2 regions of the Ideonella margarita genome follow, and region 2 is predicted to be linked to the other one. Evidence: riboswitches for the same ligand, from Rfam matches in the RefSeq annotation. Region 2 holds a riboswitch; the other holds the start of a gene.

Region 1 (14,865 bases), on a different contig from region 2:
CCGCTGGAAGGCTTGTCGCGCAACAGCTTCAACCTGGTGGGCATGTATGACCTGGACCAGTTCTCGGCCCGCCTGGCCTACAACTACCGCAGCAGCTATGCGGCCGGTTCGCGCCTGAGCTACCCGTCGAACAACGGCGTGACGGCGATGACCCCGGTGACGATGAAGGGCTACGGCGTGGTGGACGCCTACCTGAGCTATGCCATCACCCCGCAGGTGAAGGTGGCGCTTGAAGCCAACAACATCACCCGCACCGTGCGCCAGAGCGTCTACAGCGCCGTGGGCAACCTGCCGCGCGGCACGTATGTCGACGATCGCCGCTACGCCCTGAGCGTGCACGTGGACCTGTGAGGCCCTGAGACGGTGAGGCGTTGAGCCCGTGCCCTTAAACTCCGGGGCATGAGCGACACCTCACCTTCCAGGCCCACCTTCGGCCAAGCCGCAGCCTATTGGTTGCGGCTTGGCTTTGTCAGTTTTGGGGGGCCTGCAGGCCAGATTGCGCTGATGCACGAGGACCTCGTGGAGCGCAAGCGCTGGATCTCCGAGAAGCGCTATCTGCATGCGCTGAACTACTGCATGGTGCTGCCCGGGCCGGAGGCCCAGCAGCTCGCTACCTACATCGGCTGGTTGATGCACGGCCGCTGGGGTGGCCTGGTGGCGGGCGGCTTGTTCGTGCTGCCGTCGCTGTTGTTGCTCATCGCGCTGACCTGGGTGTACCTGGCCTTCGGGCAGGTGCCGGCGGTGGCGGGGGTGCTGTACGGCATCAAGCCGGCGGTGACGGCCATCGTGGTGTCGGCGGCGGTGCGCATCGGCTCACGCGCACTGAAGAACGCCTGGCTCTGGGGGCTGGCCGCGGCGGCCTTTGTGGCCATCTTCGCGCTCGGCCTGCCGTTCCCCCTGATCGTGCTGGCGGCCGCCGTGGTGGGCTACTTCGGTGGCCGCTTTGCGCCTGATAAATTCGCCGTGGGTGGCGGACACGGCAAGGCGGGCGATTCCAGCGCACCGGCCGTGATCGACGACGACACGCCCACGCCGCCGCATGCGCTGTTCACCTGGGCACGCTTTGCAGGCGTGCTGGGGGTGGGCCTGGGCCTGTGGGCGGTGGCGCTGGGCAGCTTGTGGGCCTGGCTGGGGGCAGACGCCGTGCTCACGCAGATGGGCTGGTTCTTCACCAAGGCGGCGCTCTTGACCTTTGGGGGCGCCTACGCGGTGCTGCCCTATGTGTACCAGGGCGCGGTGGAACACTTCCAGTGGCTGACCGCGCCGCAGATGATCGACGGCCTCGCTTTGGGCGAAACCACGCCCGGCCCGCTGATCATGGTGGTGGCCTTTGTCGGTTTTGTGGGCGGCTGGACGCGGGAGCTGTTCGGGCCGACCGCCCTGCCGCTGGCCGGTGCCGTGGCCGCCTGCGTGGTCACGTTCTTCACCTTCCTGCCCTCGTTCGTGTTCATCTTCCTGGGCGGGCCGTTCATCGAGTCCACCCACGGCAACCTGCGCTTCACCGCGCCGCTTACCGGCATCACGGCCGCCGTGGTGGGGGTCATCGTCAACCTCGCGGTGTTCTTCGCGTACCACGTACTGTGGCCGGCGGGCTGGGGCGGTGCGTTCGAGTGGCCTGCGGCCATCATCGGTGCGGCCGCCGCCTGGGCGCTGTTTCGTGCCAAGTGGAGCGTGATCCGGGTGGTGCTGGTGTCGGGCCTGCTGGGGCTGGCCTGGCAGCTGCTGCGCTGAGGGTTCAGCTGCGCACGCAGTTGCGGCCGGCGGCCTTGGCGTCATAGAGCCGGGCGTCGGCCTGAGCGATCAACGCCTCCAGCGTCTGCCCCGGCCTGAACGCCGCCACGCCCACCGAGGTGGTGATGCGCAGCAGCCCGCCTTCCACGGGGATGGGGGTGTCTGCCAGCGCAACCCGGATGCCTTCTGCCTTGGCCACGGCCGCGCTGAGGCTGGTGGCGGCCAGCATCAGCACGAATTCTTCGCCGCCCCAGCGCCCGGCCATGTCGGTGGCCCGCAGCTGCCCCTTGAACACCTCCGCAGCCACTTTCAGCACCGCGTCGCCAGCGGCGTGGCCGTGCTGGTCATTGACTGCCTTGAAGTGGTCGAGGTCGAGGAACACCACGCAGAACGGGGTGGCGTTGCGCCGCACGCGCGCGGCCTCGCGTTCCAGCTCGCGCATCATCGCGCGGCGGTTCAGGCAAGCCGTCAACGGGTCTATCGAGGCGGCCAGCTTGAGCTGGTGTGATAGCTGCTCCAGCCGGTGGTTGCTGTCGGCCAGTTGGCGGGCCACGTCCTTGCTGATGCGGTTCGACAGCAGGATGCTGCGCACCAGGCGCCCAGTGGTGGCGGCATAGAACTGGCAGAGCAGAAAGAGCGTCAGGCCGCACACGCCGATCTCGCGCGGAATGCTGTCCAGGCACAGCCAGCCCAGCACGCCGGGCAGCACCAGACCGCCGCTGAGGGCGGCGTAGCTCCAGCGGTCGGTGGAGAGGTTGTAGATGCCCAGCACCATGGCCAGTGCCAGTCCCATGCCGTGCAGCAGCATGGTCACCGGGTCAGCGGCTACGTGGGGCAACAGCAGCACGGTGCCCCAGGCGGAGCCGAGCAACAGCAGGTTGCAGCGAACCGCCAGTTTCAGGGGCGCCAGGCCAGGTGTGCGGATGGTGCGTCGCTGCAGGCGCCAGGCCATGGTGCCGTTCAGGCTTTCTATGGCGGCCAGTGTCAGCACCCATGCCAGCAGGATGGGCCCGGGCACCACGTCGCGCAACAGCCAGGCCTGCAAGCCGTACCCCAGGAACGATGTGGACGCCGCCATCAGCATGCGACGGCCGAGCACGCGGTCCAGATCACGGGCGATGGCGGGCAGGTAGTGGTCGAGGTCGGCGGTCTTTTCCGTGGTCAGCGGGTCGGTGCGCAGCAGGCGTTGAACATAGCTCATCAGGTGGGCATCCATGACCGTGGGCCTGACCGTTTCAGGGCCACGCGGTCGAGGTAGGACAGGAACTCGGCGTGGGGCAGGGCGCGGCTGTAGAGCCAGCCCTGGAAGTAATGGCAGCCCAGGCGGTGCAGCACATCGCGCTGGCCGGGGTATTCAACGTACTCGGCCAGCACTGTCACGCCGCGGCTCCGGCCCAGTTGCGCAACGGCGCGAACGATGTCCTGGTTGACGGGCTGGTGCTCGATGTCGCGCGTCAGGCAGCCGTCGAGCTTGATGGTGCGGATGCGGAAGCGCTGCATGTAGAGCAGCGAGGTGCAGCCCATGCCGAAATCGTCCATGGCCAGGTGGAAGCCTTCGCGCTCCAGCGCGGCCAGCGTGGCGTCTGCCTGGGGCGACGACGACACGCGCCGGCCCTCGGTGATCTCCAGTTCCAGATCACCCAGGGCCAGGCCGTGTTTCGCCAGGCTGGCCAGCACGATGCCCACCCAGGCCGGGTCTTCCAGCTGCACGGGCGACATGTTCACGCTGATGGGAAAGCGCAGGGACGAGTGCCGGCGCCACGCGGCCAGATCGGCGCAGGCCTGCTCCAGCACCGAAGCGCCAAGCTGGTGGATCAGATCGCACTCTTCCGCCAGCCGCACGATCACGTCAGGCGGTACCGGCCCGCACAAGGGGTGGTCCCAGCGCAGCAGGGCTTCGGCGCCGATCAGCTGGCCGTCGATGTCGTGTTGCGGCTGGTAGACCACGGTCAGCCGGTTCTGCCCAAGGTGCCGGCGGAAATCAGCTACCAGCGCCCGCGACAGGGTGCCGATCTCGTCGGTTCTTTCCAGAAAGCCGCTGCCCGTGTCGGTGGCGCTGGCCAGGGTGCTGAGGTGAGACTTGATGGCGGCGCGCTGGCGGGCATTGCGTGCGTCCACCAGCCGGCGCACATGGGGGATGTAGATGAGCGTGGAGATGCCCATGCACAGCAGCTGGATGCCCGCGCCCCACCAGCTGCCTGTCATCGCATAGCCCGAGATGAACACCGGGGTGCTCCACACCACGGTGCTGCTGTCGAGCGAGAGTCCCAGCAGGTTCAGCAGGGCTTGCGAGACCACCACGTTCACCACCGGTGCCAGCACGAAGGGCAGCAGCATCAACTGGCTGAAGATGAGCGGCATGCCGAACAGCAGCAACTCGTTCACGTTCAGCAGGGCCGGTGCGATGGAGGCCAGCGCCAGTTGGCGCAGCGGCAGGTCACGCGCTGCCAGCAGGCACGCGAAGATCAGGCCCCAGGTGGCGCCCGCACCGCCGAGGTGGGCAAAGGCATTCACGAAGGCCGGGTTGGCGCGTTCACCGATGTTGGTTTCGCCGGTGGCTGCCACCAGGGCATTGCCCGAATGCTGCGCAAATTCCAGCAACACCTGCCCGCCGTTCAAGCCGCATACCCACATCAGCTGGTTGATCAACGCCAGCGCCACATCCAGCACGGTGCCGGGCGGCCGGTGCGCTTCGATCAGCGCCATCAACGGCCCGCCGAACTGACCGACACCCCACTGCCAGAGCCAGCCACTGAGCTCGAACACGACGTAGATCAGTGGCAGGGCCATGGCAGCAAATTGCGACATGCGCAGCGCGGGCCGCAGTGGCAGGCCGAGCACGGCGAATGTGCTGAGGCGGTCGTGCAGCGGCATCCACCTCGCCGACCAGATGAACAGTTCGGCCGTGCCCACGCCCACCAGAATGCCTTGCAGGATTCGCCCGTAGCCCAGCTCGCGGAAATCCAGGCCGGTGCGGGGCATCACGGCGATGAGAAAGCCGGCGCCGGCAATGGCGGCGATGCTGCCGAGGTTGCGCGCATCGGCGTCCTGCTTGTCGCCGCGGATGGCCAGCACGCGCATGGCAATCACCATGGCCGACATCAGGCCCATGATGCCGGTGGTGGTGTTGAGCAGCGTGCGGGCGGCGGCCAGCATGTCGATGGCCAAGACATGGGTCAGCCAATCGGCGCCCCTGGGCAGGTTCGCCAGGGTGCTGGCCGCCGCGCCGAGCAAGGTCAGCGGCAGCAACGCCACGAAGCCCTCGCGGATGGCCATCAGCCACAGCTCGTGCCGCGGCTCGGGCGCCTCGTTCTGAGGGACTTGGGACACGCTGCCTCCTTCCTTCCGCGCCTGGGGGTGTGTCGACGTGCGCGGAATCAGCTCAAAGGCATCCTAGGGGCCGCTTGCCGGTTGTGCGGGCGCCTGCCAGGAGGCCTTGGGAAAGCATGGCCGACAAGCACGGCATCTGCACGCTGCGTGTGGCGTGTTTGGCGCGAAATGGGAATTTGGTTGCAGAGGAATGAGAGAAAAATATGCGCTCCGCGTCGGCTGCCGTCTTCTGTGCGCGCCTCGCCCTTCTTGCTGAGTTCTCCTCTCGCCATCATGGCCCGAACGAAACAACACCTCCCAATCAAGTTCCGCATTCGTCGTCTGACGTGCTGGACCGCAGCCACAGTGATCGTGGCTGCGGCATGGCCCGCCCCCGTGCAGGCCGCCAGCCTCTATTTGTGCAAGGACTACAGCGGCAATCAGTTCTGGTCGAATGGACATTGCAACCGCAACCGTGCTCACATCGAGCGCATCGTCAGCGTTCCGGACGGCATGCCGTTCGAGGATCAGGTCAGCGTGGCCCGGCGATCGGTGGCTGAGTTGACCCGGCCGCTGCCTGTGGCCAGCCCCGGCGGCATCATCGGCATCCAGAGTGGCCCGGTGCCCGGCAGTGAGCGCGAATGTGATGCACTGCTCGACCGCATCCGCACACTCGACTCGATGCGCCACGAGATCCGCCCACCGCTCTCGCTGGACGAAATCGCGCAGCGCAAGCAATGGGCCGAGGCCCGTCGCGCATCGCTGCGCTGTCGCTGAGCTGTCGCTGAGTCCGCTGCGCGGCAGCCATTCGACGAAGTGGATGTCTGCCACTGCACTGAACTGCTGTGACAAAAAATCCTGCGTCGCAAAGCCTGAAGCCTGCGAACGCGTCCTTAGAATCGACCCGCTTGCACCAGCACCTTCCGGGTGTTTGATGCGGGCATCCGCTGGGGGTGTTGGCCAGGCCGCAAGGTGTGCCGACTGAGAGAGTCCCTTTGAACCTGATTGAGGTAATCCTCGCGCAGGGAAGCACGCTCGAAGGCTCGCCGGCCATTTCTTTCTCGTGCCGGCATGGCAGCCCCGGGCGCTCGCCGACCTGTCATCTGCATGAATTGCACATGGCACATCCAACTTTTTCGCCACTGCGTCGCCTTCGGCGCTCCATCTTGTCTTTGGCCCTGCTGGCCGGCAGCACGGCGTGGGCGCAGCAAGCGCCTTCCGCGCCTGCTGCTCCTGCGGCGCCCAAGCCTGCGCCGGTATCCACCAGCCAGCACATGATCGCGGAGATCCAGGTCATTCCGCGGCCCGTGGGCACGCCTGAAGACCGCTACAAGTACGTCGATGCGGCCATCGCCATCATCCAGGCCTCGGGCCTGCGTTATGAGGTGCATGGCCTGGGCACCGTGGTGGAAGGCCCGGCCGACAAGGTCTGGCTGCTGCTGCAGGCGGTGCACCACGCCACGCTGGAAGCCGGCGCCGAGCGCACGCTGAGCATCATCAAGGTGTCCAGCGGCGCGCAGGCTGGCGGCCCGACGGTGCAGGAGCTGGTGCGCAAGTTCCGCCAGTAAGCGGGTGCGGCGGCGCTGGTCGTTGAGCCCAGCGCCGCCGGACGCGCGGCGCTTTCAGCGGCGACGTTTGTCAGCGGTTTAACATCGCTCGAGCGGTACATGGTGCAGTCAATAGCTTCGATGTGTGGCAATGGCCGCAAGCCCGATGAGCTTCCTCAACTTTTTCCTGTCGCTGCCTGAGCACCAGGTGGCGCCGTACCGGGAGGCGGCGGTTGCCGAGTTGCGAGCCGTTCAGGTGCACAGCTCAGTGGCCCGGTTGGCGTTGGATGCAGAGAAGGCCGAGGTCCTTGATCAATCGGAAACCGTGGCTCATGTCGATCGCCGCATTGAGGCGCTCTACCTGACCCAGATCGTGCGAACTCCGGCAGGCGAGTACTTCCTGCTGAAGACCACGGGCAAGCGTCCGTTCGTCAAACATCTGACGCATGCCATGGCACGCCACCTGCTGGGGCCGAGATATCGACAGCCTGAGGCCTAGCTGCTTGCCATATCCGCCAGATCTCACAGCGCCAATCCGCAGGCGCAGCCATGCTGCGCGAGAGTCAATCGACTCTTCGCAGCCACGCGGATGGATGAGGGCGGGCTAGGAACCAGCCGGCCTGACGTGGCGCTTGGGCGACGCGCAATGCCGCTGTCCATCGGGCTGCGCACTGCTGACCCGTACAGCACAGCACAGTACCGCACCGAACTTCGACCCGCACCACCCTTCAACAACATGGATACGCTCGTTCAGTCATTGCCCGTGGTTCTGGGCTTGCTTGCCTGGGTCTACAGCGGCGTCTGGGCCTATCTTGATGCGCGCAACCGCGGCAAGCCACCGCTTTTTGTGGCCCTGCTGGTGATGGTCGTGGCCTGGCCGCTGGGCATCGTCATCTGGATCGTGTTGCGGCCTGAAAAACGGCCACCGCCGTTCAACCTCGACGACTACCGGGTGCAGTGATTTGGCGCTGTGATCGGCCGCCTTGGCCGGTGGCATCATGCGCGCACCGCCACCCACCACCGAGTGCCTTCGTGAACCTTCGTCCAACCCTGTTGACCGCCGCTATCGCCGGCGTGGTGGCTGCCCTGGCCTGGCCCTTGGTGTGGGCCAGATTTGGTGGGCCGGGCGCTGCGGGCGGGGTGGAGCTCATCGTGGCCACCTTGCTGGTCATTGCATTGCCGGCCCACGCCTTCGTGGTGGGCTTTGTGCGCGCTGAGCCCGTGTCCGCCGGCACGATCGACACCGCGCTGCTCAAGCGCATCGGTGCGTGGCTGGCTGCTGCGGTGGTTGTCACCTCGCTGCGCGATCTGCTCGGGTTCTGACAGCTTCGCATCAACGCGGCGGCATCGCCCGATCCTCCGCAACCCACCCATGCAGCAAAATCCGCTGCATGAGCCAGCGCCCTTCCTTCATCATCTCCGCCGCCGATGTGGCGCCCTACACCCACGTCTATCCGCAAAGCGATGAGCCGATGGGGCCGTCCGTCAGCTTGGGGCGTGCGGCCGGTCTGGCCCGGCTGGGGGTGAACCTGCAGCGCTTGCCGCCGGGCAGCCGCTCGTCGTGGCCGCATGCCGAGTCGGACGAGGAAGAGTTTGTCTACGTGGTCAGCGGGCAGGTGGGCGCCTGGATCGACGGGCACCTGCACCCGATGGTGGCGGGCGATTTTGCGGCCTTCCCGGCGGGCACCGGCATCAGCCACTGCTTCATCAACAATTCAACCGAAGACGTGGTGTTGCTGGTGGGCGGCGAGGCCGCGAAAGCCACCAACCGCATCACCTACCCGCTGAACCCGTCGCGCCGTGCAGATCTGCGCCCGGAAGACTGGTGGGCCGATGCTCCGGCCGAGGCCCTCGGCCCGCACGACGGCCTACCTGATGCCCTGCGCGCTGCCTCGGCGGCTGTGGCGGCTGTGGCGAACAACCCCGACAAGGCCTGAGCCCCATGAACCGATTTGAGTCTGAACTGGCGCGCCTCTTCTTGCTGCCTTCGCCAGAGGGCGTCGCAGCAGTGCCGGCAGGTGCCGTGCGCGCTGCCTTGCTGGAGCTCTCAAGGCCGGCACGCTGGGGTGAGCTGGCGGCCGTGTGGCAAGGCGTGCAGGCTGATCTGGACTTGCCGGCACCGGCCATTGCCGTGTCGGGTGTTGACGGCATGCAGCTGTGGTTCTCGTTTGCCGAGCCCGTGGCGGCCTCGCAGGCCGTGGCCTTGCTCAAGGCGCTGCGCCAGCGCTACCTGGCCGATGTGGCCACCGACCGCGTTCGCATGGCGGTGTCGCCCGAGCACCTGCCCGTCAAAGAGGTGCGTGCGGGTTGCTGGTCGACTTTCGTGGCGCCTGACCTGGCCCCGATCTTCAGTGACGAGCCTTGGCTCGACACCCCGCCCAGCCCCGAGGGCCAAGCCGATGTGCTGGTGCGCCTGCGCAGCATCACGCCGCCAGCGTTCCGGGCTGCGCTGGCGCGGCTCGATGAGCACTTGAACCCGCCCGGCGCTGAAGCTGCGTTGCAGCCTGATCAGGCCAAGTCAGCGGGAGCGGCCGTGGCGGCATCAACTCATCAAGCTGCGGGTTCAACCGGGCTGGCTGGCGCTGCAGTGCACACCAGTGCCCGCGAGTTCTTGCTGGCGGTGATGAACGATGCGGGTGTCGACATGGCCCTGCGCATTGAGGCGGCCAAGGCCTTGTTGCCGGACGAGCGGTGAAACTCAGTGCTGGAACTCAGTGCTCAAAGTGAGCGCTGAAACAGCACCGCCCGAAGCGATCAGCAGCGGCCTGAGCGGCGGCTACGCGGTTGCAGCTTGTCCAGCTCGGCGAATTGCTGCTTGAGCAGCAGCAGCAGCGAGCGCGCGTCTTCCACCGACAAGCTGACATGGGTGGACGGCACCTTGTCTTCGCGCACAGGGCGGGGCAATACCAGGGCATCGATACCGATGTCGATCAGGCCGTTGTTGTGGCGCAGCGACTTCAGGCGTTGCACTTCGATGTCGTAGGTTTTCACGCGCGTTCTCCGGGGTAAGGCAACCCGCGATTATTGCGGCTTCAGGGACCTTGTTCCAGCGTGGCTGAAGCAAAGTGCTGAAACGGGCCGGTGTGATTTGGCGGATGCCGCCCGTTTGCGGTGGCCCCTTACGAGCTACTTTTTCAGGGCCAGCTCGGCGGTGCGCTTCGCAACCAGCTCATTGACCACCACGATCTGGCCGTCCTGCTCATCATTGATCTCCAGCAGCAAGGCGCGGCGACCATCGAGCCTGAAGTAGACCTTCTGCCCGCGCTCCAGCGTCACCCCGCTCTTGCCAGACATGGACCGCGAGAAAGTGTTCGATGAAGCCTCAAACCGCCTAAAAGCGCAAGTTGACGTAGAAGAGCGGAATCTCTTTTTTTTGCATTCGACGCATCGCGAGGACGGTGTAGCCGACCAGAACGGCCGACATCACATGCGGGTTCCCGCCGGCCAGCTCGTACTCATCGATGTCATTGCCCGCATAGCCACCCACCCCGCGAATCTTCGTGTAGTACTGCGTCACGTGCATCACGTTCGAGATCAGCGCCGTGCCCAGCACCGCCTGCGCATAGGGTGAGCGATGCAGGCCGGGGCGCTGCAGCACCAGCTCACCAGCCAGGTTGGCGGCGGCCAGGCCAGACACCGCTGCCAGTTGCCGCTCCCCTTGGGTGAGCGGTCGAGAAAACTTGCCCGAGGTCTGGCCGCTGAAGATCGTTCCTCGTCGCGGCACCTCGATGCTCACGTCAGACGCCCCCAGCGCCTGGTAGACCAGCGCGTGCCCGGCTTCGTGGATATAGATGCTGCTGTAGATGCCCCCCACCGATTCGACAGCGTTCAGCAGGTCACGCTCCAGGGCGCTGGCACTGACCGGCATCAGAAGCAGAGCGAGGAGCGCACTGCGCATCGGGCGGCTGGGTTTGCAGGGGAGATTCAAGAAGACCATTCAGGTGCCCAACGTTGGCGGTGAGACGGCGTCGGCGTCCCTGTCACTTTCATGTGCCCGTGGCAGGTGCCCATCTGGCTGGCCACAGTTGATCTCCCAGGTCACACCGAACCGATCGATCACCACGCCGAAGAGTGCCGCCCAGAACGTGGGCTGCAGCGGCATCTTGATGTGCCCTTGATCGGCGAGTTGCGCAAAGGCGTTTTGTGCCCGCAGCGGGTCGCTCAGGCTCAGGGTGATGGCAAAGCCCTGGTGGCCCGCCGCTTCATTCGGGAATGCATCGGACCCCAGCAGTTCTTGCCCTTCCAGGGACAGGGTGGCGTGCAGGATCTTGGTGGCCCAACTTTCAGGCACTTGCGCGGCCAGCGCCGAATCACCGAAGGTGAGCAGGGTCGTCAGCTCGCCGCCCAGGATCGACTGGTACGCACGGAATGCGTTTTCGCATTGGCCATCAAAGGTGAGGTGGCAACTGATGCGCATGGGCGTCCTTGAGTGGCGTGTGATTTGAGCGAGGGGTCAAGCCGCAACGCGTGAGCGTGCATCGATGTACCACCCGCACGCCACCACCCAGCCGAGCACAGCCACTTCAACGGCTCGCTGGCTGAGGCCGACGAGGCTCGACGTCGGCGAGAGGGTGAGCAGCCCCGCCAGCGCGATGAGTGCTGCGCTCGTCAACGAAGCCTTGGGCAGGGCGCGGTGCGCGAACCAGCAGAAGGCCAGGAGCGTGACGCCGGCAGGAAGAAAGCCGATGAGGCGGACCGGATATTCATGGGCCGCCTGCGATGCACCAAGCTCGCTGATGAACTGCGAAACATGGCTGTAGCCGGGGGTGAACAGGCCGCCGAGGAGCGTCAGCATGAAGATGCCGGCAGCTGCGGCCAATGCAGTTGAGAAGGCGGGGTGACGACGCATGGGGTTGGCGTTGGGTGTCTGGTTTGCCGGCTGGTTGCGCGAGGCAACGATCAGCTCACGCCTTGCCTTCGCGGTTGAGAATGGCCTTGGTGTCCTCGAACCCGATCGGGACGGACGTGTGTTCATGCACCACACGCAAGACATGGCCGCGTGACTTGAGCACCCAGGTGATGCGGTTCTGCATGGACCGAAGCTCTTCGCCTGCCGCCGAAAACGCCGCGTACCTCGCGACGGCGGTCATGGCGGCGAAGCTCGGCTCACCCGAGATCTTCACGTCGTCGAACGTGACGCGCACGGTCTCGGTGCCGAGCGATGAGAACCAGCCCTCCACCGCAACGCGCCATGCCGCAGCGCCTTCGTACGACCACACCCCCCAGGTGTCGAACACTCTGACATCTGTGTCGTACAGGTGCATGAACGTTTCAGCGTTCTTGGCCAGCACTGCCGACTTGTAGGTGTCGAGCGCCTTGAGTACCTGCTTCTCGGGGTCATTCATGGTGAGTTTCCCTGTGCTGATTGAGTGGGCGTGGGCTGAGCCGCACGCGTTGGTTCATTTTGCGCCCTGAGCCCATCCTTCCCGTCGCCGATACTTCACCGGTAGCACGATCCCACCTCTGACCCCGCACCTGCCGCCCTGCCCATGAGCCGTCTTCCCACTGGCACTGCACCAAACCCGCCCGCGCCGCCTGCTGCCAGCCCGCTGTTTCCGCTGCTGTTTGTGCTGCTCTGGAGCACCGGTTTCATCGGTGCGAAGTTTGGTTTGCCAGACGCCGGCCCGCTCACGTTCCTCTCGCTGCGCTATGTGCTGGTGCTGGTGTTGATGGGCGGCGTGGCCTTGTTCACCCGGGCACCGTGGCCGGCCACGCGGCAGGCGTGGTTGCACATTGGCGTGTCTGGCCTGCTGGTGCATGCGGTGTACCTGGGCGGCGTGTTCACGGCCATCAGCCACGGTTTGCCGGCCGGCGTGACGGCGCTGGTGGTGGGCTTGCAGCCTGTGCTCACCGCACTGGGCGCCGGCACCTGGCTGGGTGAGCGCGTGAAGCCTGCGCAATGGGCTGGCCTGGGCCTGGGCTTTGCTGGCGTGGCGCTGGTGGTGGCCCACAAGGTGGCCGCCACCGCCACGGGTGGCGCGCTGGTGGCCATGCTGCTGCCGGCTGTGGTGGCGCTGCTGGGCATCACGGCCGGCACGCTGTACCAGAAGAAGTTCTGCCCGGCGTTTGACTTGCGCACCGGTTCGGTCATCCAGTTCCTGCCGTGCCTGGTGGTGACAGCGCTGGTGGCTGGTGCCACCGAGACCATGCAGGTGCACTGGACGGCGCAGTTCGCCTTTGCACTCGGCTGGCTGGTGCTGGTGCTGTCGTTGGGCGCGGTGAGCCTGCTGAACGTGCTCATCCGTCGCGGCAGCGCCGTGAACGTGGCCAGCCTGTTCTACCTCACCCCGCCCACCACCGCGCTCATCGCCTGGGCGCTGTTTGGTGAAACCCTCACCGGGCTGGCGCTGGTGGGCATGGCCCTGTCGGTGTACGGCGTGTGGCTGGCCAGACGTTGAACCTGCATCAACCCATCACCTTGTGAACATGATCAAACCTGCTCTTGTTGCCCGGCTGGCAGCGCTGTGGATATCGACCGCGCTGATCGCCACCGCCACGGTGCCCGTGGCCGCCGCACCGGCCCCTGCGCCCATCAAGGCCGAGATCGACGCACTGATGGGCCGCCTGCAGGCCTCGGGTTGCCAGTTCGACCGCAACGGCAGCTGGTACACCGGCGCCGAGGCGGTCAGCCACATCCTGCGCAAGCTCGATTACATCGAGGGCCGCGGCACGCTGCAAAGCACCGAGCAGTTCATCGAGCAGGCCGCCAGCAAGAGCAGCTCATCAGGCAAGCCGTACCACGTGAAGTGCGGCGCCGAGCCCGTGGTGGACAGCCAGGTGTGGCTGCAGCGGCAACTCGGGCTGTTGCGTTCGGCGTCGGCCAGCAAGCCCAGGCCCTGACGCTCGGCTGCGGCGGGCGATTGCGGCCTCAGCTGCAGCCCGCACCGCCGCCATCGGCGACGCAGGCAGCGCTGCCGCCGTCAGCAACCACGGCACCTGCCGCCCCGTAATAGCCTTGGTTGGCGGCGCCACCGGCGTTGCCCGGCCGTGGCCCCGACGCTGCATGGCGGGCCGCCTTCAGGGCGCCCCAGACGATGACCACGAGTGCCATGGCGGCGATGGACAGGGCGATGGTCAAGCTCATGGGGACTCCTGGTTGAAGGCTGTGGTGGTCCCAGTCTATCGGCCTTCGCAGGCTTGCGTGCACGGTAATTGCTTGTAACCAGGGCCGTCCCGCCTTCCGAAGTCGTGTCCTGCGCAACGTTCTGCCCAATCAGGCCTTGGGTTGCCGAAAAAAGTGCCGAAGGAAGATGTTCCCCCCTGCAGTACACCGTATGCCGCGTCCTGATTTCAGCAAGTTGATCTCGCGCCTGAGCGTGGGCCGCAAGCTCATGCTGATCTACCTGCTGGACCTGACGGCGGTGATCTTCGTCAGCAGCATCCTGATCAGCGAAAAGTTCATCGCCATCGATTTCGCGCGCAAGGAAGTGCAGGGCAACGCCTATGTCACGGGCCTGCGCGATGGCCTGATCGACGCGGCGCGCTTCGGTGCGGGCCATGGTCCTGCGCAAGCCTCGCTGTCGGGGGCGTCAACCCAGGTGGCGGCTTCTGAACAGGCGCTGGGCCATGGCATGGGCAGTGCCGAGCTGGCGGCTGCGCTGCAATTGCGCCTGCTGCAGGCCAGCACCGCGCGCCGTGCCGACCCCGCTGTGGACCAGGTGCTGGTGGCCGGGCGTGATCTGCTGACCCGCGTGGCCAACCAGTCGAACCTGATTCTCGACCCGGACCTCGACAGCTACTACACGATGTCGCTGCTGGCGCTGCGTTTCCCTGAGCTGCTGGAGCAGATCCATGCGCTGGGCGCCACCGAGGCCAATACCCGCACCCGCTACCTGATTCTCGAAGGCCGGCTCGACGCCACCATGCAGGGCATCCGGGCCGACCATGCCGAGGCCTACGCCGCCGGCGACAACACCCTGCGTGCCGCGCTGGAGCCGCGTGAGCGTGCGCTGGTAAGGGCCATGGGCGCGTTCCGCCTGGCTGCCAGCCTGTCGGCCGAAGACCCCGGCAATGAGGAACGCCGCGATCTGGCACGCCAGAGCCAGCGTGAACTGCTGGGGGCGTTGCAGGCCCACTGGGCCGCAGCCGGTGAGGAAATGAGCCGCCTGCTCAACAAGCGCATCGACAGCCTCTACCACCGCATGTGGCTGCACCTGGGCACCGCGCTCACGCTGCTGCTGGCCATCCTCGGGCTCGTCACCTTCGTGGCGCGGCACATCGCCAACCCGCTGCGCCACCTCGCGGGCGTGGCCGACACGGTGCGCCGCACCGGCGATCA
Region 2 (14,865 bases):
ACTCGATGAGTGGCCTGTGGGGGATCGGAATCAGGATTGCGCCTGGTCCAGTTCCTTGCAAGAAGGGGCACAAACGGCCTGGGCTTTGCCCAGCAGTTTGCGGGACTTCAACTGCGCGCGTGGCCGGTGCTTGCCGCACAGGAAACACGACATGGTCGCGGCGCCAAAGGCACCGGTTGCAGAGAAGGGGGAACCCGCCACTTTAGAGCGGTATCGCAAACCACCTGCGTCGATGGTGGTCTTGGGATCGTCCTTGGCCAGAATGAGCTCCTCGGATACGCTAAGAATCAAAAAACAGGCTGCTGGTCAACGAGGATCACCCGTTCCACCAACAACCACCGATTATCGCTGATCAGCAGGTTTCGGGCCAGCGTACAGATACGCTTTGGCCTCGGGCAAAACCCCAACATCACGCCAACTTCCCGTAGCCGCCGCCCCAAATTCGGGCGGATGCGCGTTTTGGTTGCGTTTTGGTGGCGCTCGGCGCACTGCACCGAATGCCTTGCACTGCGGATGCGCCCAACTCCAAAGGACGCCAGAGCGCACGTCACCAAGAAAAAAGCCGCTTCAGACATCTGAAGCGGCTTTGAGAGTGGCTCCTCGACCTGGGCTCGAACCAGGGACCTACGGATTAACAGTCCGGCGCTCTACCGACTGAGCTATCGAGGAATTGTCTGCTTGTGTCAGCCAAGGCAAGCGGTGGCACCTTGGCGTCTTGATTTGGCTCCCCGACCTGGGCTCGAACCAGGGACCTACGGATTAACAGTCCGGCGCTCTACCAACTGAGCTATCGGGGAAGTGAAGCCTCAGATTATAGGCAGAAAATCAGCACTTTCACAAGTTGATCTGCAAACTTGTCCGAAAAGTTCTTCCGGCCAGCGGGTACAGGTAAACATGGCCGTACTGATAGGGGCTTTCCTGCCAGGCGCGGCGGCCCGTCAGGTTGTCCACGCCCACGCGCCACAGCCAGTCGATGCCCTGCGCCTTGAAGGCATAACGGCTGGAAAGGCCGAGGGTGGTCCAGCCCGGGATGCTCACCGAGTTGTCCGGCAGCACGAAGCGGCTGCCTTCATGGCTGATCTGCGTCTGCACCGACAGGCCCGGCACGGCCGCCACCTGGTAGCCGATCTGCACACGCGCCACACGCTGGGCCACGTTCGCCGGCACCAGGTTGTTGCTTGCAGCGGTGCTGCTGTCTTCGGTGCGGGCCTTCAGCCACATCGCACTGCCGCGCACACTCCAGGCACCTTCGCGCAGGTCCACCGTGCCCTCCAGGCCCCGGTGACGTGCCTGGCCGTCGATGGTGTAGGTCGATCCGGTGTCGGCCACTTGCGGACGGCTTATGTCGAATCCAGTGACGGACCAGCCGAGCGTCTGACTCTCATGCTTGAAGCCGGCTTCGAACTGACGGCTCTTGAGGGCAGGCAAGGGCTGTCCGGCGCTGTTGCCGTAGCCGCTGCGGTTCGGCGTCACGGCGCTTTCGATGCCCTGGCCCCAGCTCAGGTAGGCCATGTCTGCAGGCGTGGCCTGCCAGGTCACGGCCAGCCAAGGCGTGGTGAACGACTGGTCGTAATCAATGGGTCGCGAACCATCGGTTCGAACGCTCTGGCGCTCCAGGCGCGTGTGGCGAACACCCGCCCACAAGCCTGCATCGCCCCACTGCATGCGGTCGAGCAGTTGCAGCTCATTGCTGTGCTCGGTGCGGTTGGTGTTTTCGTCGGTCAGCTCGGGCGCCGGGCTGGTGGCAGCCGTGCCTTGCACGTTGCCGATGCCCGCCCAGTTGTAGGCCTGCCGGCCCAGACGAGACTCGTAGCGGCTGTTCAACCACCCCAGGCTCAGGTGATGAGCCACCGCGCCGGTTTGCACGTCACCGTTCAGCTTCACCGAGAAAACGCGCGTGTTGCGGCGCTCGTTTTCGCTGCGGAAGTCGTACAGGTCGTAGGTGCCGTCTGCGCAGTAGCTGCTGTAGTTGTCGACAGCGCTGCAACCAAACGGGAAGGCCAGGCGGTCGTCCGTGGTCAGGCGCTGGGTCATGGCTTCACTGACCACCTGCCAGTTGCTGTCGAGCGTGTGCGTCCAGCGCAGGCTGGCTGTGCGGCTGTCGAACACCACGGGCAAGGACCAGCGCTGGTTGTTCAGGTTGGTGCGCGGGTCGACCGTGCTGGCGTCTGGCAAGGTCGAGCCCAGCAAGCTGAAGCCGGGGATGCTGGGTTGAGATTGGCGGCTGATTTCCAGCTCGCCCTCCAGGCGATCACGCTGGCCCAGCTGGGTGGTGCCGGCGAGCGCAAACAGGTGGCGGCTGCCTTTTGCATCACGCACCAGCGGGTCCAGTTGCTCGGCGCTCAGGTTCAGGCGCACGCCGGTCTGGGTGGCCGTGTCGACCACGCGGTCGAGGTCGGCCGCCAGCTTCATGCTGCCGGCCTCGGACAGACCGACCAGGAACTGGTTGGTATTGCCGCCGCGCGGGCGCTTCACCGCCAGATTGACCAGACCGCCCGGCGCGCTGGTGCCGGCCTGCGCGCCACTGGTGCCCTTGAGCACCTCGACACGTTCCTTGTTGTCGAGCGCCAGCGCCGTTTCACCGTTGATCGGCAGGCCGTCGCGGCGGTAGTTGAAGCGGTTGTCCAGCGCGTAGCCGCGCACCCGCATGGCGGCCCAGTAGCCGGGGGCGTTGTAGGCGTCGCCCAGGCTGGCGTCGAGACGGGTGATCTCGCCCAGCGTGTCGATGCCGATATCGGCCAGGCCAGCGGCGTTGCTGCTGGTGGACTGGAAGGGCGAGCGGCCGGGCGAAACATCGCCAAAGCCGCTCACGCTGACGGGCGCTGCGGTGGCGCGGCCCGTGACCTGCACGACGTTGGCGCTGTCTTGCGCCCAGGCGGCCGGTGAGAGGGCCAGCGTGGCGGCCAGAGCCAGACCATGCCGGCGGAAATGCACACGGCGTGGCGTGGCGGACGTGGGGGCCGTGTTGGCCAGAGCGGATGAAACAAGAAGGATCGATGCCATCGGAGACTTTCGTGAACGGCGATGGCAGGGTGCATGGCCGTGATCACGTGACGCGAAAGCCGGCAGGAATGCCGACGGCACGATCTCAACGATGGCTGCTTCCCTGCGCGAGGATTACCTCAATCAGGTTCGAAGGGACTTTCTCAGTCGTCACCAGAACTGGCGACAACACCCCTAGCGGATTGCCACAGCGCCCGGAAGCACTGCAACAGCGATCATTATCAACGTGTTTGAATGCACACCGCGTTGCGGCATGAAAAAGGCCCGCGGAGTGCGGGCCTTGATGTGACAGCGCCGTAGCGATGACGCGGCGTTGAGGCTGCGCCATCACGGCGCATGGCTTCAGCGCTGCAGTTCGCCGAGCTTGTCCTTGCGGTCTTTCCACTCGTCAGCGTCAGGCAGTGCAGCCTTGCGCTTGGTGATGCTCGGCCAGAGCTTGGCCAGATCTGCATTGAGCTTGATGTACTGCTGCTGGTCGCCCGGCACGTCTTCTTCCGGCAGGATGGCATTCACCGGGCATTCCGGGATGCACACGGCGCAATCGATGCACTCGTCCGGATCAATGGTCAGGAAGTTCGGGCCTTCGCGGAAGCAATCGACGGGGCAGACGTCGACGCAGTCGGTGTACTTGCAGCGGATGCAGGCTTCGGTGACGACGTGGGTCATGGGGGCGGGCAGTGGTTGGTGATTGATGTGCGCCCCGCAGGGAACGCAGTCCGTTGCAGCATGCTGCCTCAAAGGCGGCAGCCGGCGCACGGCGAATTGATGATTTTAAGGCTTTGAGAGGCTGGACGAGGCAAGGCCTTGTGCAATCCCGGGTTCAGGTAGTTGCTGGGGGTGGCTGGCGACCTTGGTGGCGCCAACGCCCACCGTGACCACCGCTGGCCGGCCGGCATGCAGCACACAGGCAGCAGCCAGGTCTTTCACGGCATGGTCGCTGACCAGCTGATCCGGCCAGCCCGCGCGTGACACCACGCAGGCCGGTGTGTCGGCAGGCCAGCCGGCATCCAGCAATTGCCGCGACAAGCTGGCCAGTTGGCGTCCGGCCATGTAGAACACTTCGGTGTCGGCACGGCGGCTGGCGCGCAATTCGCGCTGCTCGGTCATCGCGGTAGAGAGCGCCACGCTGCGCCCCTGCCCACGGCGGGTGAGCGGGCGGGCCGTGGCGGCGGCTGCAGCCAGCGCAGCCGTCACGCCGGGCACCACGTCGAACGGGATGCCTTCGGCGTCCAGGGCCAGCAGTTCTTCTTCCAGGCGACCGAACACGCTCGGATCACCGCCCTTGAGGCGAACCACGCGGGCACCCGTGCGCGCAAACTGCACCAGCAAGGCATTGATGCGCTGCTGGGCGGTGGCATGGTGGGTGAAGCCGCGCTTGCCCACGTCCACCCAATTCGCGTTTGGTGCCAGGTCGCGGAAGGCAGGGTCGGTGAGGGCGTCGAACAAGACCACTTCGGCGCTGGCCAGCACCCGGGCACCGCGCACGGTGATCAGGTCGGCCGCACCGGGGCCGGCGCCGACGAAGTGGACATGACCGCTGGGCATGTTGCTCGCTGCTTCAGGCTGACACCGCGGCGCTGTCCTGCTTCACGTGCAGGCCGCATTCCTTGGCGTTTTCGTCTTCCCACCACCAGCGACCGGCGCGGAACTCTTCGCCCACGGCGATGGCGCGGGTGCAGGGTGCGCAGCCGATGCTGGGCATGAACTGGTCATGCAGCGCGTTGTAGGGCACCTGGTGCGTCTCGATGTAGTGCCAGACGTCGTTCCATGTCCAGTCGACCAGCGGGTTGAACTTGGCGCGACCGTTGGCTTCCACTTCGCGGTCGGGCATCGCACCGCGGTTGTTCGACTGTTCCCGGCGCAGGCCGGTGACCCAGGCGGTGCGCTTGGCCAGCATGCGGCCCAGCGGCTCCAGCTTGCGCACCTGGCAGCAGGCCTTGCGCAGCTCGATGCTCTGGTACATCGCCTTCTCGCCGTTCTGGCGCACGAAGTGCACGACGCTTTCCTCGACCGGGCTGTAGAGCTCTACCGTCAGGCCATATCGCGCCTCGATCTTCGGGATGAGGGCCAGCGTTTCCGGGTTCAGCGCGCCGGTTTGCAGCGTGCCGATGGCGATGGGCAATTGGTGCCGCGCGATCAGGTCGGTCAGCACCATGTCTTCGGCGCCCAGGCTGTTGGCCAGGACGACGCTGCCAGGGTGCTCGCTCGCGGCCTGCTTCAGCAGGGCCAGCGTGGCGGCCAGCCGCTCATCAAAGCCGGGCGTCAGGCGGGCGTACAGCGAGATGGCGCTGGACGCCGCGGGGCCGGCTTCAGGCAACGTCGCCCAAGGCAGGGCCGACACTGCGCCGTCGTCGGCGTCAGAGCTGGTGGCGTTCATGAGCCGGCCCGCGCGAAGAGCGGACGCGCCTCGCGCACGTCGCCCTGGTAGAAGTCGGTCACCAGCGACAGCGCCCGTCGTGCGCTGGCTTCGTTCTGGTCGTGGCGCAGCTGCACGGCGTCCACGCCGGTGCGTGCCAGCAGCGGCAGCATGTCGACCAGCACGTCACCGATGGCGCGCACTTCGCCGGTGTAGCGCAGGCGCGAGCGCAGCACGCGGGCCTGGCTGTAGCCGCGGCCGTCGACCCACTTCGGGAATTGCACGGCGATCAGGGCCAGGCGCGGCAGGTCAGCCGCCAGCTCTTCCACGTCGAGCGTGTTCGGGATCACGACGCCGGCGGGCACGTCGGCCGGCCAGGTGTCGCGCACGGCATGCCACTGCTCGAGCGTCAGCAGGCGGTTCGGGCCGGCCTTCGGGTGCGGATCAGGGCCGTCTTCGCCACCAACGCGGTGCCAGGAATCGGTGTGGGAGGAAATGAACTTCATGGCGGATCTCAAGCGTTGGCGGGCTGGGCGGTCTCATGGCGCACGGCATCGGCAGCAGAGCGCAGCGGTGCCACGCCAATGCGGCGCACGGTGTCGATGAAGCGCTCGCCAGCCTCGCGTTCACGGCGGAAGGTGTCGATCAGGGCTTCGATCACGTCCGGCACTTCTTCGGCCGCGAAGGACGGGCCGATGACCTTGCCGGGCACGGCCGCGCCGCTGAGGGTCGAGCCATCAGAGCCGCCCACCGAAACCTGGTACCACTCGTCGCCATCCTTGTCGATGCCGAGGATGCCGATGTGGCCGGTGTGGTGGTGGCCGCAGCTGTTCATGCAGCCGCTGATGTGCAGGTCGATGTCGCCGAGGTCGTAGACCGCGTCGAGGTCGGTGAAGCGCTCGGTGATGCTGGCCGCCACCGGGATGGAGCGGGCATTCGCCAGCGAGCAGAAGTCACCGCCCGGGCAGGCGATCATGTCGGTCAGCAGGCCGATGTTCGGCGTGGCGAAACCGGCGTCCTTGGCAGCGTGCCACACGGCCAGCAGGTCGGCTTCACGCACCCAGGGCAGCAGCAGGTTCTGGTCGTGCGTCACGCGCAGCTCGCCCAGCGAATAGCGGTCTGACAGCGTGGCGGCCAGCTCCATCTGTTCGGTGGTGGCGTCACCCGGGGCGATGCCGGCGCGCTTGAGCGACAGGGTCACGGCGCGGTAACCCGGCACCTTGTGGCCATGCACGTTGCGCTCGAGCCAGCGCAGGAAGGCGGCAGGGGCCGGGCCGGTGCGGTGCGGGTCGAAGCCGGCAGTGGCCGGGCGCACGCCGTGCGGCACGACGAAGTTGCGGGCCACGCGCTCCAGCTCGGACACCGGGATGATGTGCTCGCGGCCGTCCGCGTCGCTGTCGATGATCTTGGCGAACTCGGTGTTCACCGCATCGATGAACTTCTGGCCTTCGGCCTTCACCAGGATCTTGATGCGGGCCTTGTAGGCGTTGTCGCGGCGGCCGTAGCGGTTGTAGACGCGGACGATGGCTTCGAGGAAGACCAGGATCTGCTGCCACGGCACGAAGGTGTTGATGACCGTGCCGATGACCGGCGTGCGGCCCATGCCGCCGCCTACCAGCACCTTGAAGCCCACCTCACCGGCGTCGTTCTTCAGCAGCTGCAGGCCGACGTCATGCCAGGCGATGGCGGCGCGGTCTTCGGTGGCGCCGGTCACGGCGATCTTGAACTTGCGCGGCAGGAAAGCGAACTCGGGGTGCAGCGTGCTCCACTGGCGCAGGATTTCGCAGTAGGGGCGCGGATCAACGACTTCGTCCGGGGCGATGCCGGCCAGCGCATCGCTGGTGATGTTGCGGATGCAGTTGCCGGAGGTCTGGATGCCGTGCATGTCGACTTCCGCCAGCTTGTCCATCACGTCGGCGGCCTTGGTCAGCGGGATCCAGTTGTACTGCAGGTTCTGGCGCGTGGTGAAGTGGCCGAAGCCGCGGTCGAAATCACGGGCGATGACAGCCAGCTGGCGCAACTGGCGGCTCGACAGCTCGCCGTACGGCACGGCCACACGCAGCATCGGTGCGTGGCGCTGGACGTACCAGCCGTTCTGCAGGCGCAGCGGCTTGAAGTCGTCGTCGGCCAGTTCTCCGCTCAGGTTGCGCTCCAGCTGGTCGCGGAACTGCGCAGCGCGCTGGCGAACGAATTGACGGTCAAAGGCGGAATATTGGTACATGGCTCGAAAGGGGCAAAACAGGCCCGATCCGGACTGTACAAAAACCTCATATGCTTGGAAACAAATCAAAAATAGATTGCTTATTGCGATTCAAGCTAAGGCGCCGTGCGGGGCGGTGACGGGCTTCTAGAATGCTGCCGATGCAAGACGAATTGAGCACGCAGCAGCAGCGCCGCCGCCAGGGCCTGGTGTGGGCTGCCGCCGCCGCCTGGGCCCTGACCGGCTGCCAGACCACCCCCGCACCCGTTGAGCCGCCTCAGGTGGTGGTGCCACCACCGCCGCGCCTGCCGCCGAAGCCGCCCGTGATTGGCCTGGCCCTCGGCGGTGGCGCCGCGCGGGGTTTCGCCCACATCGGGGTGATCCAGGTGCTGGAAGAGCAGGGCATCAAGGTCGATCTGGTGGCGGGGACCTCCGCCGGCAGCCTGGTGGCCGCGCTGTATGCCTCGGGCAAGAAGGGGCATGAGCTGGCCACCTTGGCGCAGGGCATGGACGAATCCGCGCTCACCGACTGGTCGTTCCCGGGCCGCGGCCTGATTCGCGGTGAGGCGCTGGCGCGCTATGTGCGCAGCCAGACGGGCAATCTGCCGATTGAGCAGATGAAGCTGCCGCTGGGCATCGTGGCCACTGACCTGGCCGATGGCGAGCCCATCCTTTTCAGGCGCGGTGACACCGGCATGGCCGTGCGCGCGTCGAGTGCGGTGCCGGCGGTGTTCCAGCCGGTGAAGATCGGTGAGCGTGAATATGTGGACGGCGGGCTGGTGTCGCCGGTGCCGGTGCGGCAGGCGCGGCAAATGGGCGCGCAGCTGGTCATCGCCGTCGACATCACCTCGCCGCCGGATGGCGCCGCCACCGGCGACGCCTTCCGCATGCTGCTGCAGACCTTCTCGATCATGGGGCGCAGCATCAACCGGCTGGAGCTGAAGGACGCTGACGTGGTGATCCGCCCGGCGCTGCTGGGCGTGTCGAGCGCCGATTTTTCAGCGCGTCAGAAAGCCATCGCCTCCGGCCGGGAAGCCGCGCTGGCGATGCTGCCGGCGCTGAAGGCGCGCATCCTGGCGCTGACGCACTGAAACCCGCGGCACAGACGTAAAAAAGCCCGGCACGAGGCCGGGCTTGAACGGTACCTTGAAGCCAGTCTTCCTGGGGCACCGAGGAGACAACCTTCACGCACGGGCCGACCAGTTCGGTCAGCCCGGCTTGTACGCGATGACAGCGTCTTGAATCAGACCGAGCGACGGGCCTTGGGGGCCGTCTGGGTGGCCTTGACAGCCGTGCTGGTGATGGCTTGGAAGTTGGCTTCGGCCACGTCAGCGGCTTGCTTGGCAGCCTTGTGCACGGTTTCGTAGGCGTTGTTGGCAGCAGCAACAGCCGACTTCACCAGGGCGACGGCGTTTTCGCTGCCGGCCGGTGCGTTCTTGACGGCGGTGTCGACGGTGGCCATGAACTTCTTCTGCACGTCAGCCAGCTGGACTTCAGCAGCCTTGGTCAGCTCGGCGTTGGTGGCAGCGGCGATGTCGTACAGGTGACGGCTGTAAGAGGCGGCCTTTTCGGCGGCCGGTTGCAGCAGGCCAGCTTGCAGGCTCATCAGCTCTTGCGCGTCCTTGACCGACAGGGCGGCCTTGGTGGTTTCAGCAGCTTCGCCCATCGAGGCCTTGGCCACTTGCAGGTTCAGCTCAACCAGCTTTTCAACGCCTTCAAAGGCCTTGTTGGTCAGGTCGAACAGGGTTTCGATGTTGGCCTTTTGTGCGGCCATCAGTTGTTCAGCAGTCAGCATGTGAATCTCCTTTAATAGGTGGGGGAACACTCAGCAGCCTTTTGTGCGCTGCAACATGAATCGAAGTATGAGGGCGTGTCGCAGCGATTGCAAGCACTTTTTGTTGCAGTGCAGCAAAAGTCTGCAAACGCCCTTGGCCGGAGTCTCGGACGGGGCCATGGCAGGGCTGTGACAACGCCCTCCAGCCACGCTGGGCACAATGGCTTGAACCTCAATGTGATGACTATGCAGGCCTATACCTCCGACCACTTCGTCCTGCCCTTGCCCGAAGGCCACCGCTTCCCGATGGCGAAGTACCGGCTGCTGCGCGAGGCCGTCGAGGCAGGCCTGCCCGGCGTGGTGCTGGCACCGGCGCCGGCAGCGTCTGACGGCGAGCTGGCCCTGGCCCATGAGCCGGCCTACGTGAGCGCCGTGGCCGAGGGCTGGTTGTCAGACGCCCAACAGCGCGAGATCGGGTTTCCGTGGTCAGTCGCGATGGCCGAGCGCTCGCGCCGCTCGGTCGGGGCCACGATTGCCGCGGCGCGCAGTGCGCTGTCAGATGGCGTGGCGGCCAACCTGGCCGGCGGTACGCACCATGCCTATGCCCACAAGGGCTCGGGCTTCTGCGTGTTCAACGACGTGGCAGTGGCGGCCCGGCTGATGCAGGCCGAATGGCACCGCAGCCACCGCCGCTTGCTGCGGGTGCTGGTGATCGACCTAGATGTGCACCAGGGCAACGGCACGGCGTCGATCTTTGCCGATGACCCGTCGGTGTTCACCTTCTCGATGCACGGCGCACGCAACTTCCCGTTCCGCAAGGAAGCCAGTGATCTGGATGTGGAGTTGCCGGACGGCTGCACCGATGCGCCGTACCTGGAAGCGCTGGACCAGGCCTTGGACCGCATCTGGCAAATCCATGCTGCTGACCCTCCGGGCCTGGCGTTTTATCTGGCCGGCGCAGACCCCCACGAAGGCGATCGCCTGGGCCGGCTGAAGATCACGGCACAAGGCTTGGCCGAGCGTGACCGGCGGGTGTTCAGTGCCCTGCGCGAGCGCGGCATTCCGGTGGCCGTGAGCATGGCGGGCGGTTACGGGAACGACATCAACGCCACGGTGGCTGTGCAGGCCAACACCCTGGCGCTGGCCGCCCAGAGCGCCGCGCAGTGGCCAGACCTTCGGGTTTCCTCTCGGGCCCGGGCGTAGCTTCTGCGACAGCGTGTCAAGCCGGGCAATGGAAGAATCTTCACGCATGAGCACATCGCCTTCCTCTCAAGCACCGGGTGCTGCTGCCGCCCCGCCGAGCCGGCCGCAGGCCCAGCGGCGTGAGGCCTACGCCACGTTCCGCCAGATTGGCACCCGCTGGATGGACAACGACATCTACGGCCACGTCAACAACGTCGTCTACTACAGCTACTTCGACACGGCGGTGAACGGCCACTTGCTGGATGCCGGCGTGCTCGACATCCACGCCGGCGAGGTGATCGGTCTGGTCATCGAGACGGCCTGCAACTACTTCGCACCGCTGGCCTTTCCGCAAACGGTGGCAGCCGGCCTGCGGGTGGCGCACATCGGCGCCTCCAGCGTGCGCTACGAAGTGGGCCTGTTCGCCGAAGGTGAGCCGCTGAGTGCGGCCGCCGGCCACTTCGTGCATGTCTATGTGGACCGCGCCACGCGCCGGCCCGTGCCCTTGCCTGAGCCACTGCGCCAGGTGCTACTTGCCTTGAAAGTGCCCGCATGACGACCCCTGATCCCCGCAACGCCGCCGCCGTCCATGCGGCCATCACGTCCCGTCGCTCCATCCGCGCGTACCTGCCTACGCCGGTGCCCCGGGCCACCATTGAGCGCATCTTGCAGGTGGCAGCACGCGCACCTTCCGGCACCAACACCCAGCCCTGGCAGGTGCATGTGCTGACCGGCGCCGCGCTGCAGCGCCTGACCGACAAGGTCTCGGCGGCATTTGATGACCCGGCCAGCCGCGCCGCGCACACCGAGGAGTACGCCTACTACCCCGAGAAGTGGGTGTCGCCCTACATCGATCGGCGTCGCCAGGTGGGCTGGGATTTGTACAGCCTGCTCGGCATCGGCAAGGCCGACAAGGACCGCATGCATGCGCAGCACGCGCGGAACTTCCGCTTCTTCGACGCGCCCGTCGGCCTGATCTTCACGATCGACCGGGTGATGCAGCAAGGCAGCTGGCTCGACTACGGCATGTTCATCCAGAGCGTGATGGTGGCCGCCCGCGGCGAAGGCCTCGACACCTGCCCGCAGGCCGCGTTCACCCAGTTCCACCGCGTCATCGCCGAGGAGCTGCAACTGGCGCCCGAGCAGATGGTGGTGTGCGGCATGGCCCTGGGCCACGCCGATCCCGGCGCCATCGAGAACACGCTGGTCACGCAGCGTGAGCCGGTCTCGGGCTTTGCCCGGTTTCTGACGGACTGACTGCCCGTCGGGGGTGGGCAGCCCGGTGCCACGGCCGCGACCTTTCTAGAATCAAAGGCTTGACGCGTGTCAGCCTGGGCACGCCTGAACCGGATTCGCTCCATGAGATTGCAGTCGGCCCCGCGGTGGGCCCTGGCCCTGTGCCTGGCCTTGATGAATGCGCCGGCCATGGCCGCCGAGTTGCCTGGCGACAGCCTTGGCGTGCGGTGGGCGCTGCCATTTGCCGGCATGTTGCTGTCAATCGCGGTGATGCCGCTGCTGATGCCCGGCGTGTGGCACCGCCACTTCGGCAAGATCACGGCGGCGTGGTCGCTGGCTTTGCTGCTGCCGCTGGCCGGCCATCTGGGCGTCGGGCTGGTGGGCGGTGTGCTGGCCCACACCCTGCTGACCGAGTACTTGCCGTTCATCGTGCTGCTGACCGCGCTGTTCACCACGGCCGGCGGCATTCATGTGCGCGGCAATCTGCATGGCAGCCCGCTGACCAACACGGCGCTGCTGGCTGTGGGCGCCGCGCTGGCCAGCGTGATGGGCACCACCGGCGCGTCGATGCTGATGGTGCGGCCGCTGATCCGGGCGAACGACAACCGTCGCCATGTGGCGCACGTGATGGTGTTTTTCATCTTCATCGTCAGCAATGCCGGCGGTGCGCTGACGCCCCTGGGCGATCCGCCCTTGTTCCTCGGCTTCCTCAAGGGCGTAGACTTCTTCTGGACGCTGAAGCACATCGGCCCGCAGACGCTGTTTCTGGTGCTGGGCCTGCTGGCGATCTTTTACCTGCTCGACCGCTACTGGTTCACCCATGAGGCCCTGCTGCCGCTGGACCCGACGCCCGACAACGGCCGCCTCGGCCTGGACGGCGCCGTCAACTTCCTGCCCCTCGCGGCCGTGGTGGCGCTGGTGCTGATGAGCGGCCTGTGGAAGCCGGGTGTGGCCGTGAGCGTGGCGGGTGTGGAGATGGGCCTGGAGCAACTGGTGCGCGACGCGCTGCTGCTGGTGGTGATCGGGGTGTCGCTGTGGATCACCCCGGCGGGCGTGCGGGCGCGCAACCAGTTCAGCTGGGGGCCTATGCTGGAGGTGGCCAAGCTGTTCGTCGGCATCTTCCTGACGATGATGCCGGTGCTGGCCATGCTCAAGGCTGGTGTGCACGGGCGGTTCGCCGGCCTGGTGCTGGCCGCCAGTGATGCGGCTGGCGCGCCATCGCCAGTCGCGTATTTCTGGCTGTCGGGGGCCCTGTCATCCTTTCTCGACAACGCACCAACCTACCTGGTGTTCTTCAACCTCGCGGGCGGTGACCCGGCCACGCTGATGACCACGCTCGCGCCGGTGCTCGGCGCCATATCGGCGGGTTCGGTGTTCATGGGCGCCAACACCTACATCGGCAACGCGCCGAACTTCATGGTCAAGGCGATTGCCGAAGAGCGGGGCTTGCGCATGCCCAGCTTCTTTGGCTACATGGCGTGGTCGGCCGCCGTGCTGCTGCCCATGTTTGCCCTGATCACATTGATCTGGTTCCGGTGATGCCGCATCACCTCTTCAAGGAAACAAGCCATGTCTGATGACACCCTGAATGCCCGACGCCCGCGCGTCTTCGTGGCGCGCCGGATCTTTCCTGAAGTGGTGGCGCAGCTGCGCGAGCACTTCGACGTCAGCACCCACGACACCGACGAGCCGCTGAGCCGCGACGAGCTGATTGCCCGCCTGCAAGGTTGCGACGGCGTGTTCGTGGCGGGCACCGAGCCGATCGACGCCACGCTGCTGGCCGCGTGCCCGACGCTGCGCGCCGTGTGCAGCATGGCCGTGGGCTACAACAACATCGACGTGCCGGCCGCCACCGCGCGCGGCGTGGTGGTGAGCAACGCCCCGGGGGTGTTGACCGAGACCACGGCCGACTTCGGCTTCGCCTTGATGATGGCCACCGCCCGCCGCATCACCGAGGCTGAGCAGTACCTGCGCGCCGGCCACTGGAAGCAGTGGAGCGTCGACGGCATGGCCGGCGCCGACATCCACGGCAGCACGCTGGGCATCCTCGGCATGGGGCGCATCGGCCAGGCCATTGCGCGCCGCGGCGTACACGGCTTCGGCATGTCGCTGGTCTATCACAACCGGTCGCGTCTGCCGGCCGAGGACGAGGCGGCATTGGGCGCGCGTTACCTCGATCTGCCCGGCCTGCTGAAGGCGGCGGACCACCTGGTGATCGTCGTGCCCTATGGTCCAACCTCGCACCACCTGATTGGCGCGGCAGAGCTGGCGCTGATGAAGCCCAGCGCCACCTTGATCAACGTGGCGCGTGGCGGCGTGGTGGACGACGCTGCGCTGGCGCAGGCCCTGGCTGAGCGACGCATCGCCGGCGCCGGGCTGGACGTGTTCGAGGGTGAACCTGCGGTGCACCCGGGCCTGCTGGAGGTGCCGAACGTGGTGCTCACGCCGCACATCGCCAGTGCCAGCTTGCCCACCCGTTTGGCCATGTGCCAGCTGGCGGCCAGCAACTTGCGTGCAGCCCTGACAGGCCAGGCGCCACCCACGGCCCTGAACCCGGAAGTGTTGCCCCTGCGCTGACACCGGGGCGGGCCTGCTGCGACAATGGCCGCATGCCCTTGTCGATGCTTGACGCCCTTCAATTGTCCCTGTCGGGTGTTGTTGTTCTCCTGTTGCTGGCCTTGCTGTGGCGGGGCGGCGGCGCAGGCGGTTCGGCCGATGAGGTGATCGCGCTGCTGCGTCAGCAGCGGGGTGACAACGAACGCCTCGAGCGCGAATTGCGCACCGAGGTGCAGACCGCCGCACGCGGCACCCGCGAAGAACTGCTGCAAGGCTTGAGCCTGTTCCAGCAAAGCCTGGTGCAGCAATCGGCCGAGCAGGCCCGCACCCAGCAGGCGCAGTGGCAGGCCTTGTCGGCCAGCAATGAGCGGCGCCTGGCCGAGGTGCGCGAGGCCGTCGCCCGCCAGCTGCAGCAACTGCAGGCCGGCAATGAGCAGAAGCTCGACCAGATGCGCGCGACGGTCGATGAAAAGCTCCACGCCACGCTGGAGCAGCGCCTCGGCGAAAGCTTCCGCCAGGTGGCGGAGCGGCTGGAACAGGTGCACCAGGGTCTTGGTG

The links. A riboswitch is a leader RNA that binds a small molecule or an ion and turns the genes downstream of it on or off. The one in region 2 is predicted to bind thiamine pyrophosphate.
Region 1: it holds a riboswitch for thiamine pyrophosphate, as region 2 does, so the genes downstream of both, AACH00_RS13875 (thiamine-binding protein) here and AACH00_RS05995 (TonB-dependent siderophore receptor) in region 2, are expected to answer to the same signal.

Annotation. Positions count from the first base shown of each region.
Region 1 is NZ_JBBUTI010000009.1:54,470-69,334, forward strand. It holds gene AACH00_RS13850 (TonB-dependent receptor) at 1-351, shown strand, start outside; gene chrA (chromate efflux transporter) at 400-1,731, shown strand; gene AACH00_RS13860 (GGDEF domain-containing protein) at 1,736-2,932, opposite strand; gene AACH00_RS13865 (EAL domain-containing protein) at 2,932-5,061, opposite strand; gene AACH00_RS13870 (hypothetical protein) at 5,413-5,817, shown strand; TPP riboswitch at 5,980-6,085, shown strand; gene AACH00_RS13875 (thiamine-binding protein) at 6,159-6,608, shown strand; gene AACH00_RS13880 (hypothetical protein) at 6,754-7,086, shown strand; gene AACH00_RS13885 (hypothetical protein) at 7,324-7,548, shown strand; gene AACH00_RS13890 (hypothetical protein) at 7,620-7,910, shown strand; gene AACH00_RS13895 (cupin domain-containing protein) at 7,979-8,524, shown strand; gene AACH00_RS13900 (hypothetical protein) at 8,530-9,282, shown strand; gene AACH00_RS13905 (hypothetical protein) at 9,342-9,578, opposite strand; gene AACH00_RS13910 (hypothetical protein) at 9,714-9,881, opposite strand; gene AACH00_RS13915 (hypothetical protein) at 9,919-10,524, opposite strand; gene AACH00_RS13920 (VOC family protein) at 10,525-11,004, opposite strand; gene AACH00_RS13925 (DUF998 domain-containing protein) at 11,041-11,436, opposite strand; gene AACH00_RS13930 (YybH family protein) at 11,492-11,932, opposite strand; gene AACH00_RS13935 (DMT family transporter) at 12,077-12,985, shown strand; gene AACH00_RS13940 (DUF5329 family protein) at 13,014-13,427, shown strand; gene AACH00_RS13945 (hypothetical protein) at 13,456-13,671, opposite strand; gene AACH00_RS13950 (EAL domain-containing protein) at 13,862-14,865, shown strand, end outside.
Region 2 is NZ_JBBUTI010000004.1:133,202-148,066, forward strand. It holds gene AACH00_RS05980 (hypothetical protein) at 31-261, opposite strand; tRNA gene AACH00_RS05985 (tRNA-Asn) at 594-669, opposite strand; tRNA gene AACH00_RS05990 (tRNA-Asn) at 722-797, opposite strand; gene AACH00_RS05995 (TonB-dependent siderophore receptor) at 835-3,003, opposite strand; TPP riboswitch at 3,087-3,189, opposite strand; gene fdxA (ferredoxin FdxA) at 3,346-3,669, opposite strand; gene cobA (uroporphyrinogen-III C-methyltransferase) at 3,775-4,548, opposite strand; gene AACH00_RS06010 (phosphoadenylyl-sulfate reductase) at 4,562-5,380, opposite strand; gene AACH00_RS06015 (DUF934 domain-containing protein) at 5,377-5,865, opposite strand; gene AACH00_RS06020 (nitrite/sulfite reductase) at 5,874-7,580, opposite strand; gene AACH00_RS06025 (patatin-like phospholipase family protein) at 7,721-8,650, shown strand; gene phaP (TIGR01841 family phasin) at 8,803-9,354, opposite strand; gene AACH00_RS06035 (histone deacetylase family protein) at 9,580-10,536, shown strand; gene AACH00_RS06040 (acyl-CoA thioesterase) at 10,583-11,071, shown strand; gene AACH00_RS06045 (nitroreductase) at 11,068-11,772, shown strand; gene AACH00_RS06050 (sodium:proton antiporter) at 11,875-13,290, shown strand; gene AACH00_RS06055 (2-hydroxyacid dehydrogenase) at 13,321-14,328, shown strand; gene AACH00_RS06060 (DNA recombination protein RmuC) at 14,361-14,865, shown strand, end outside.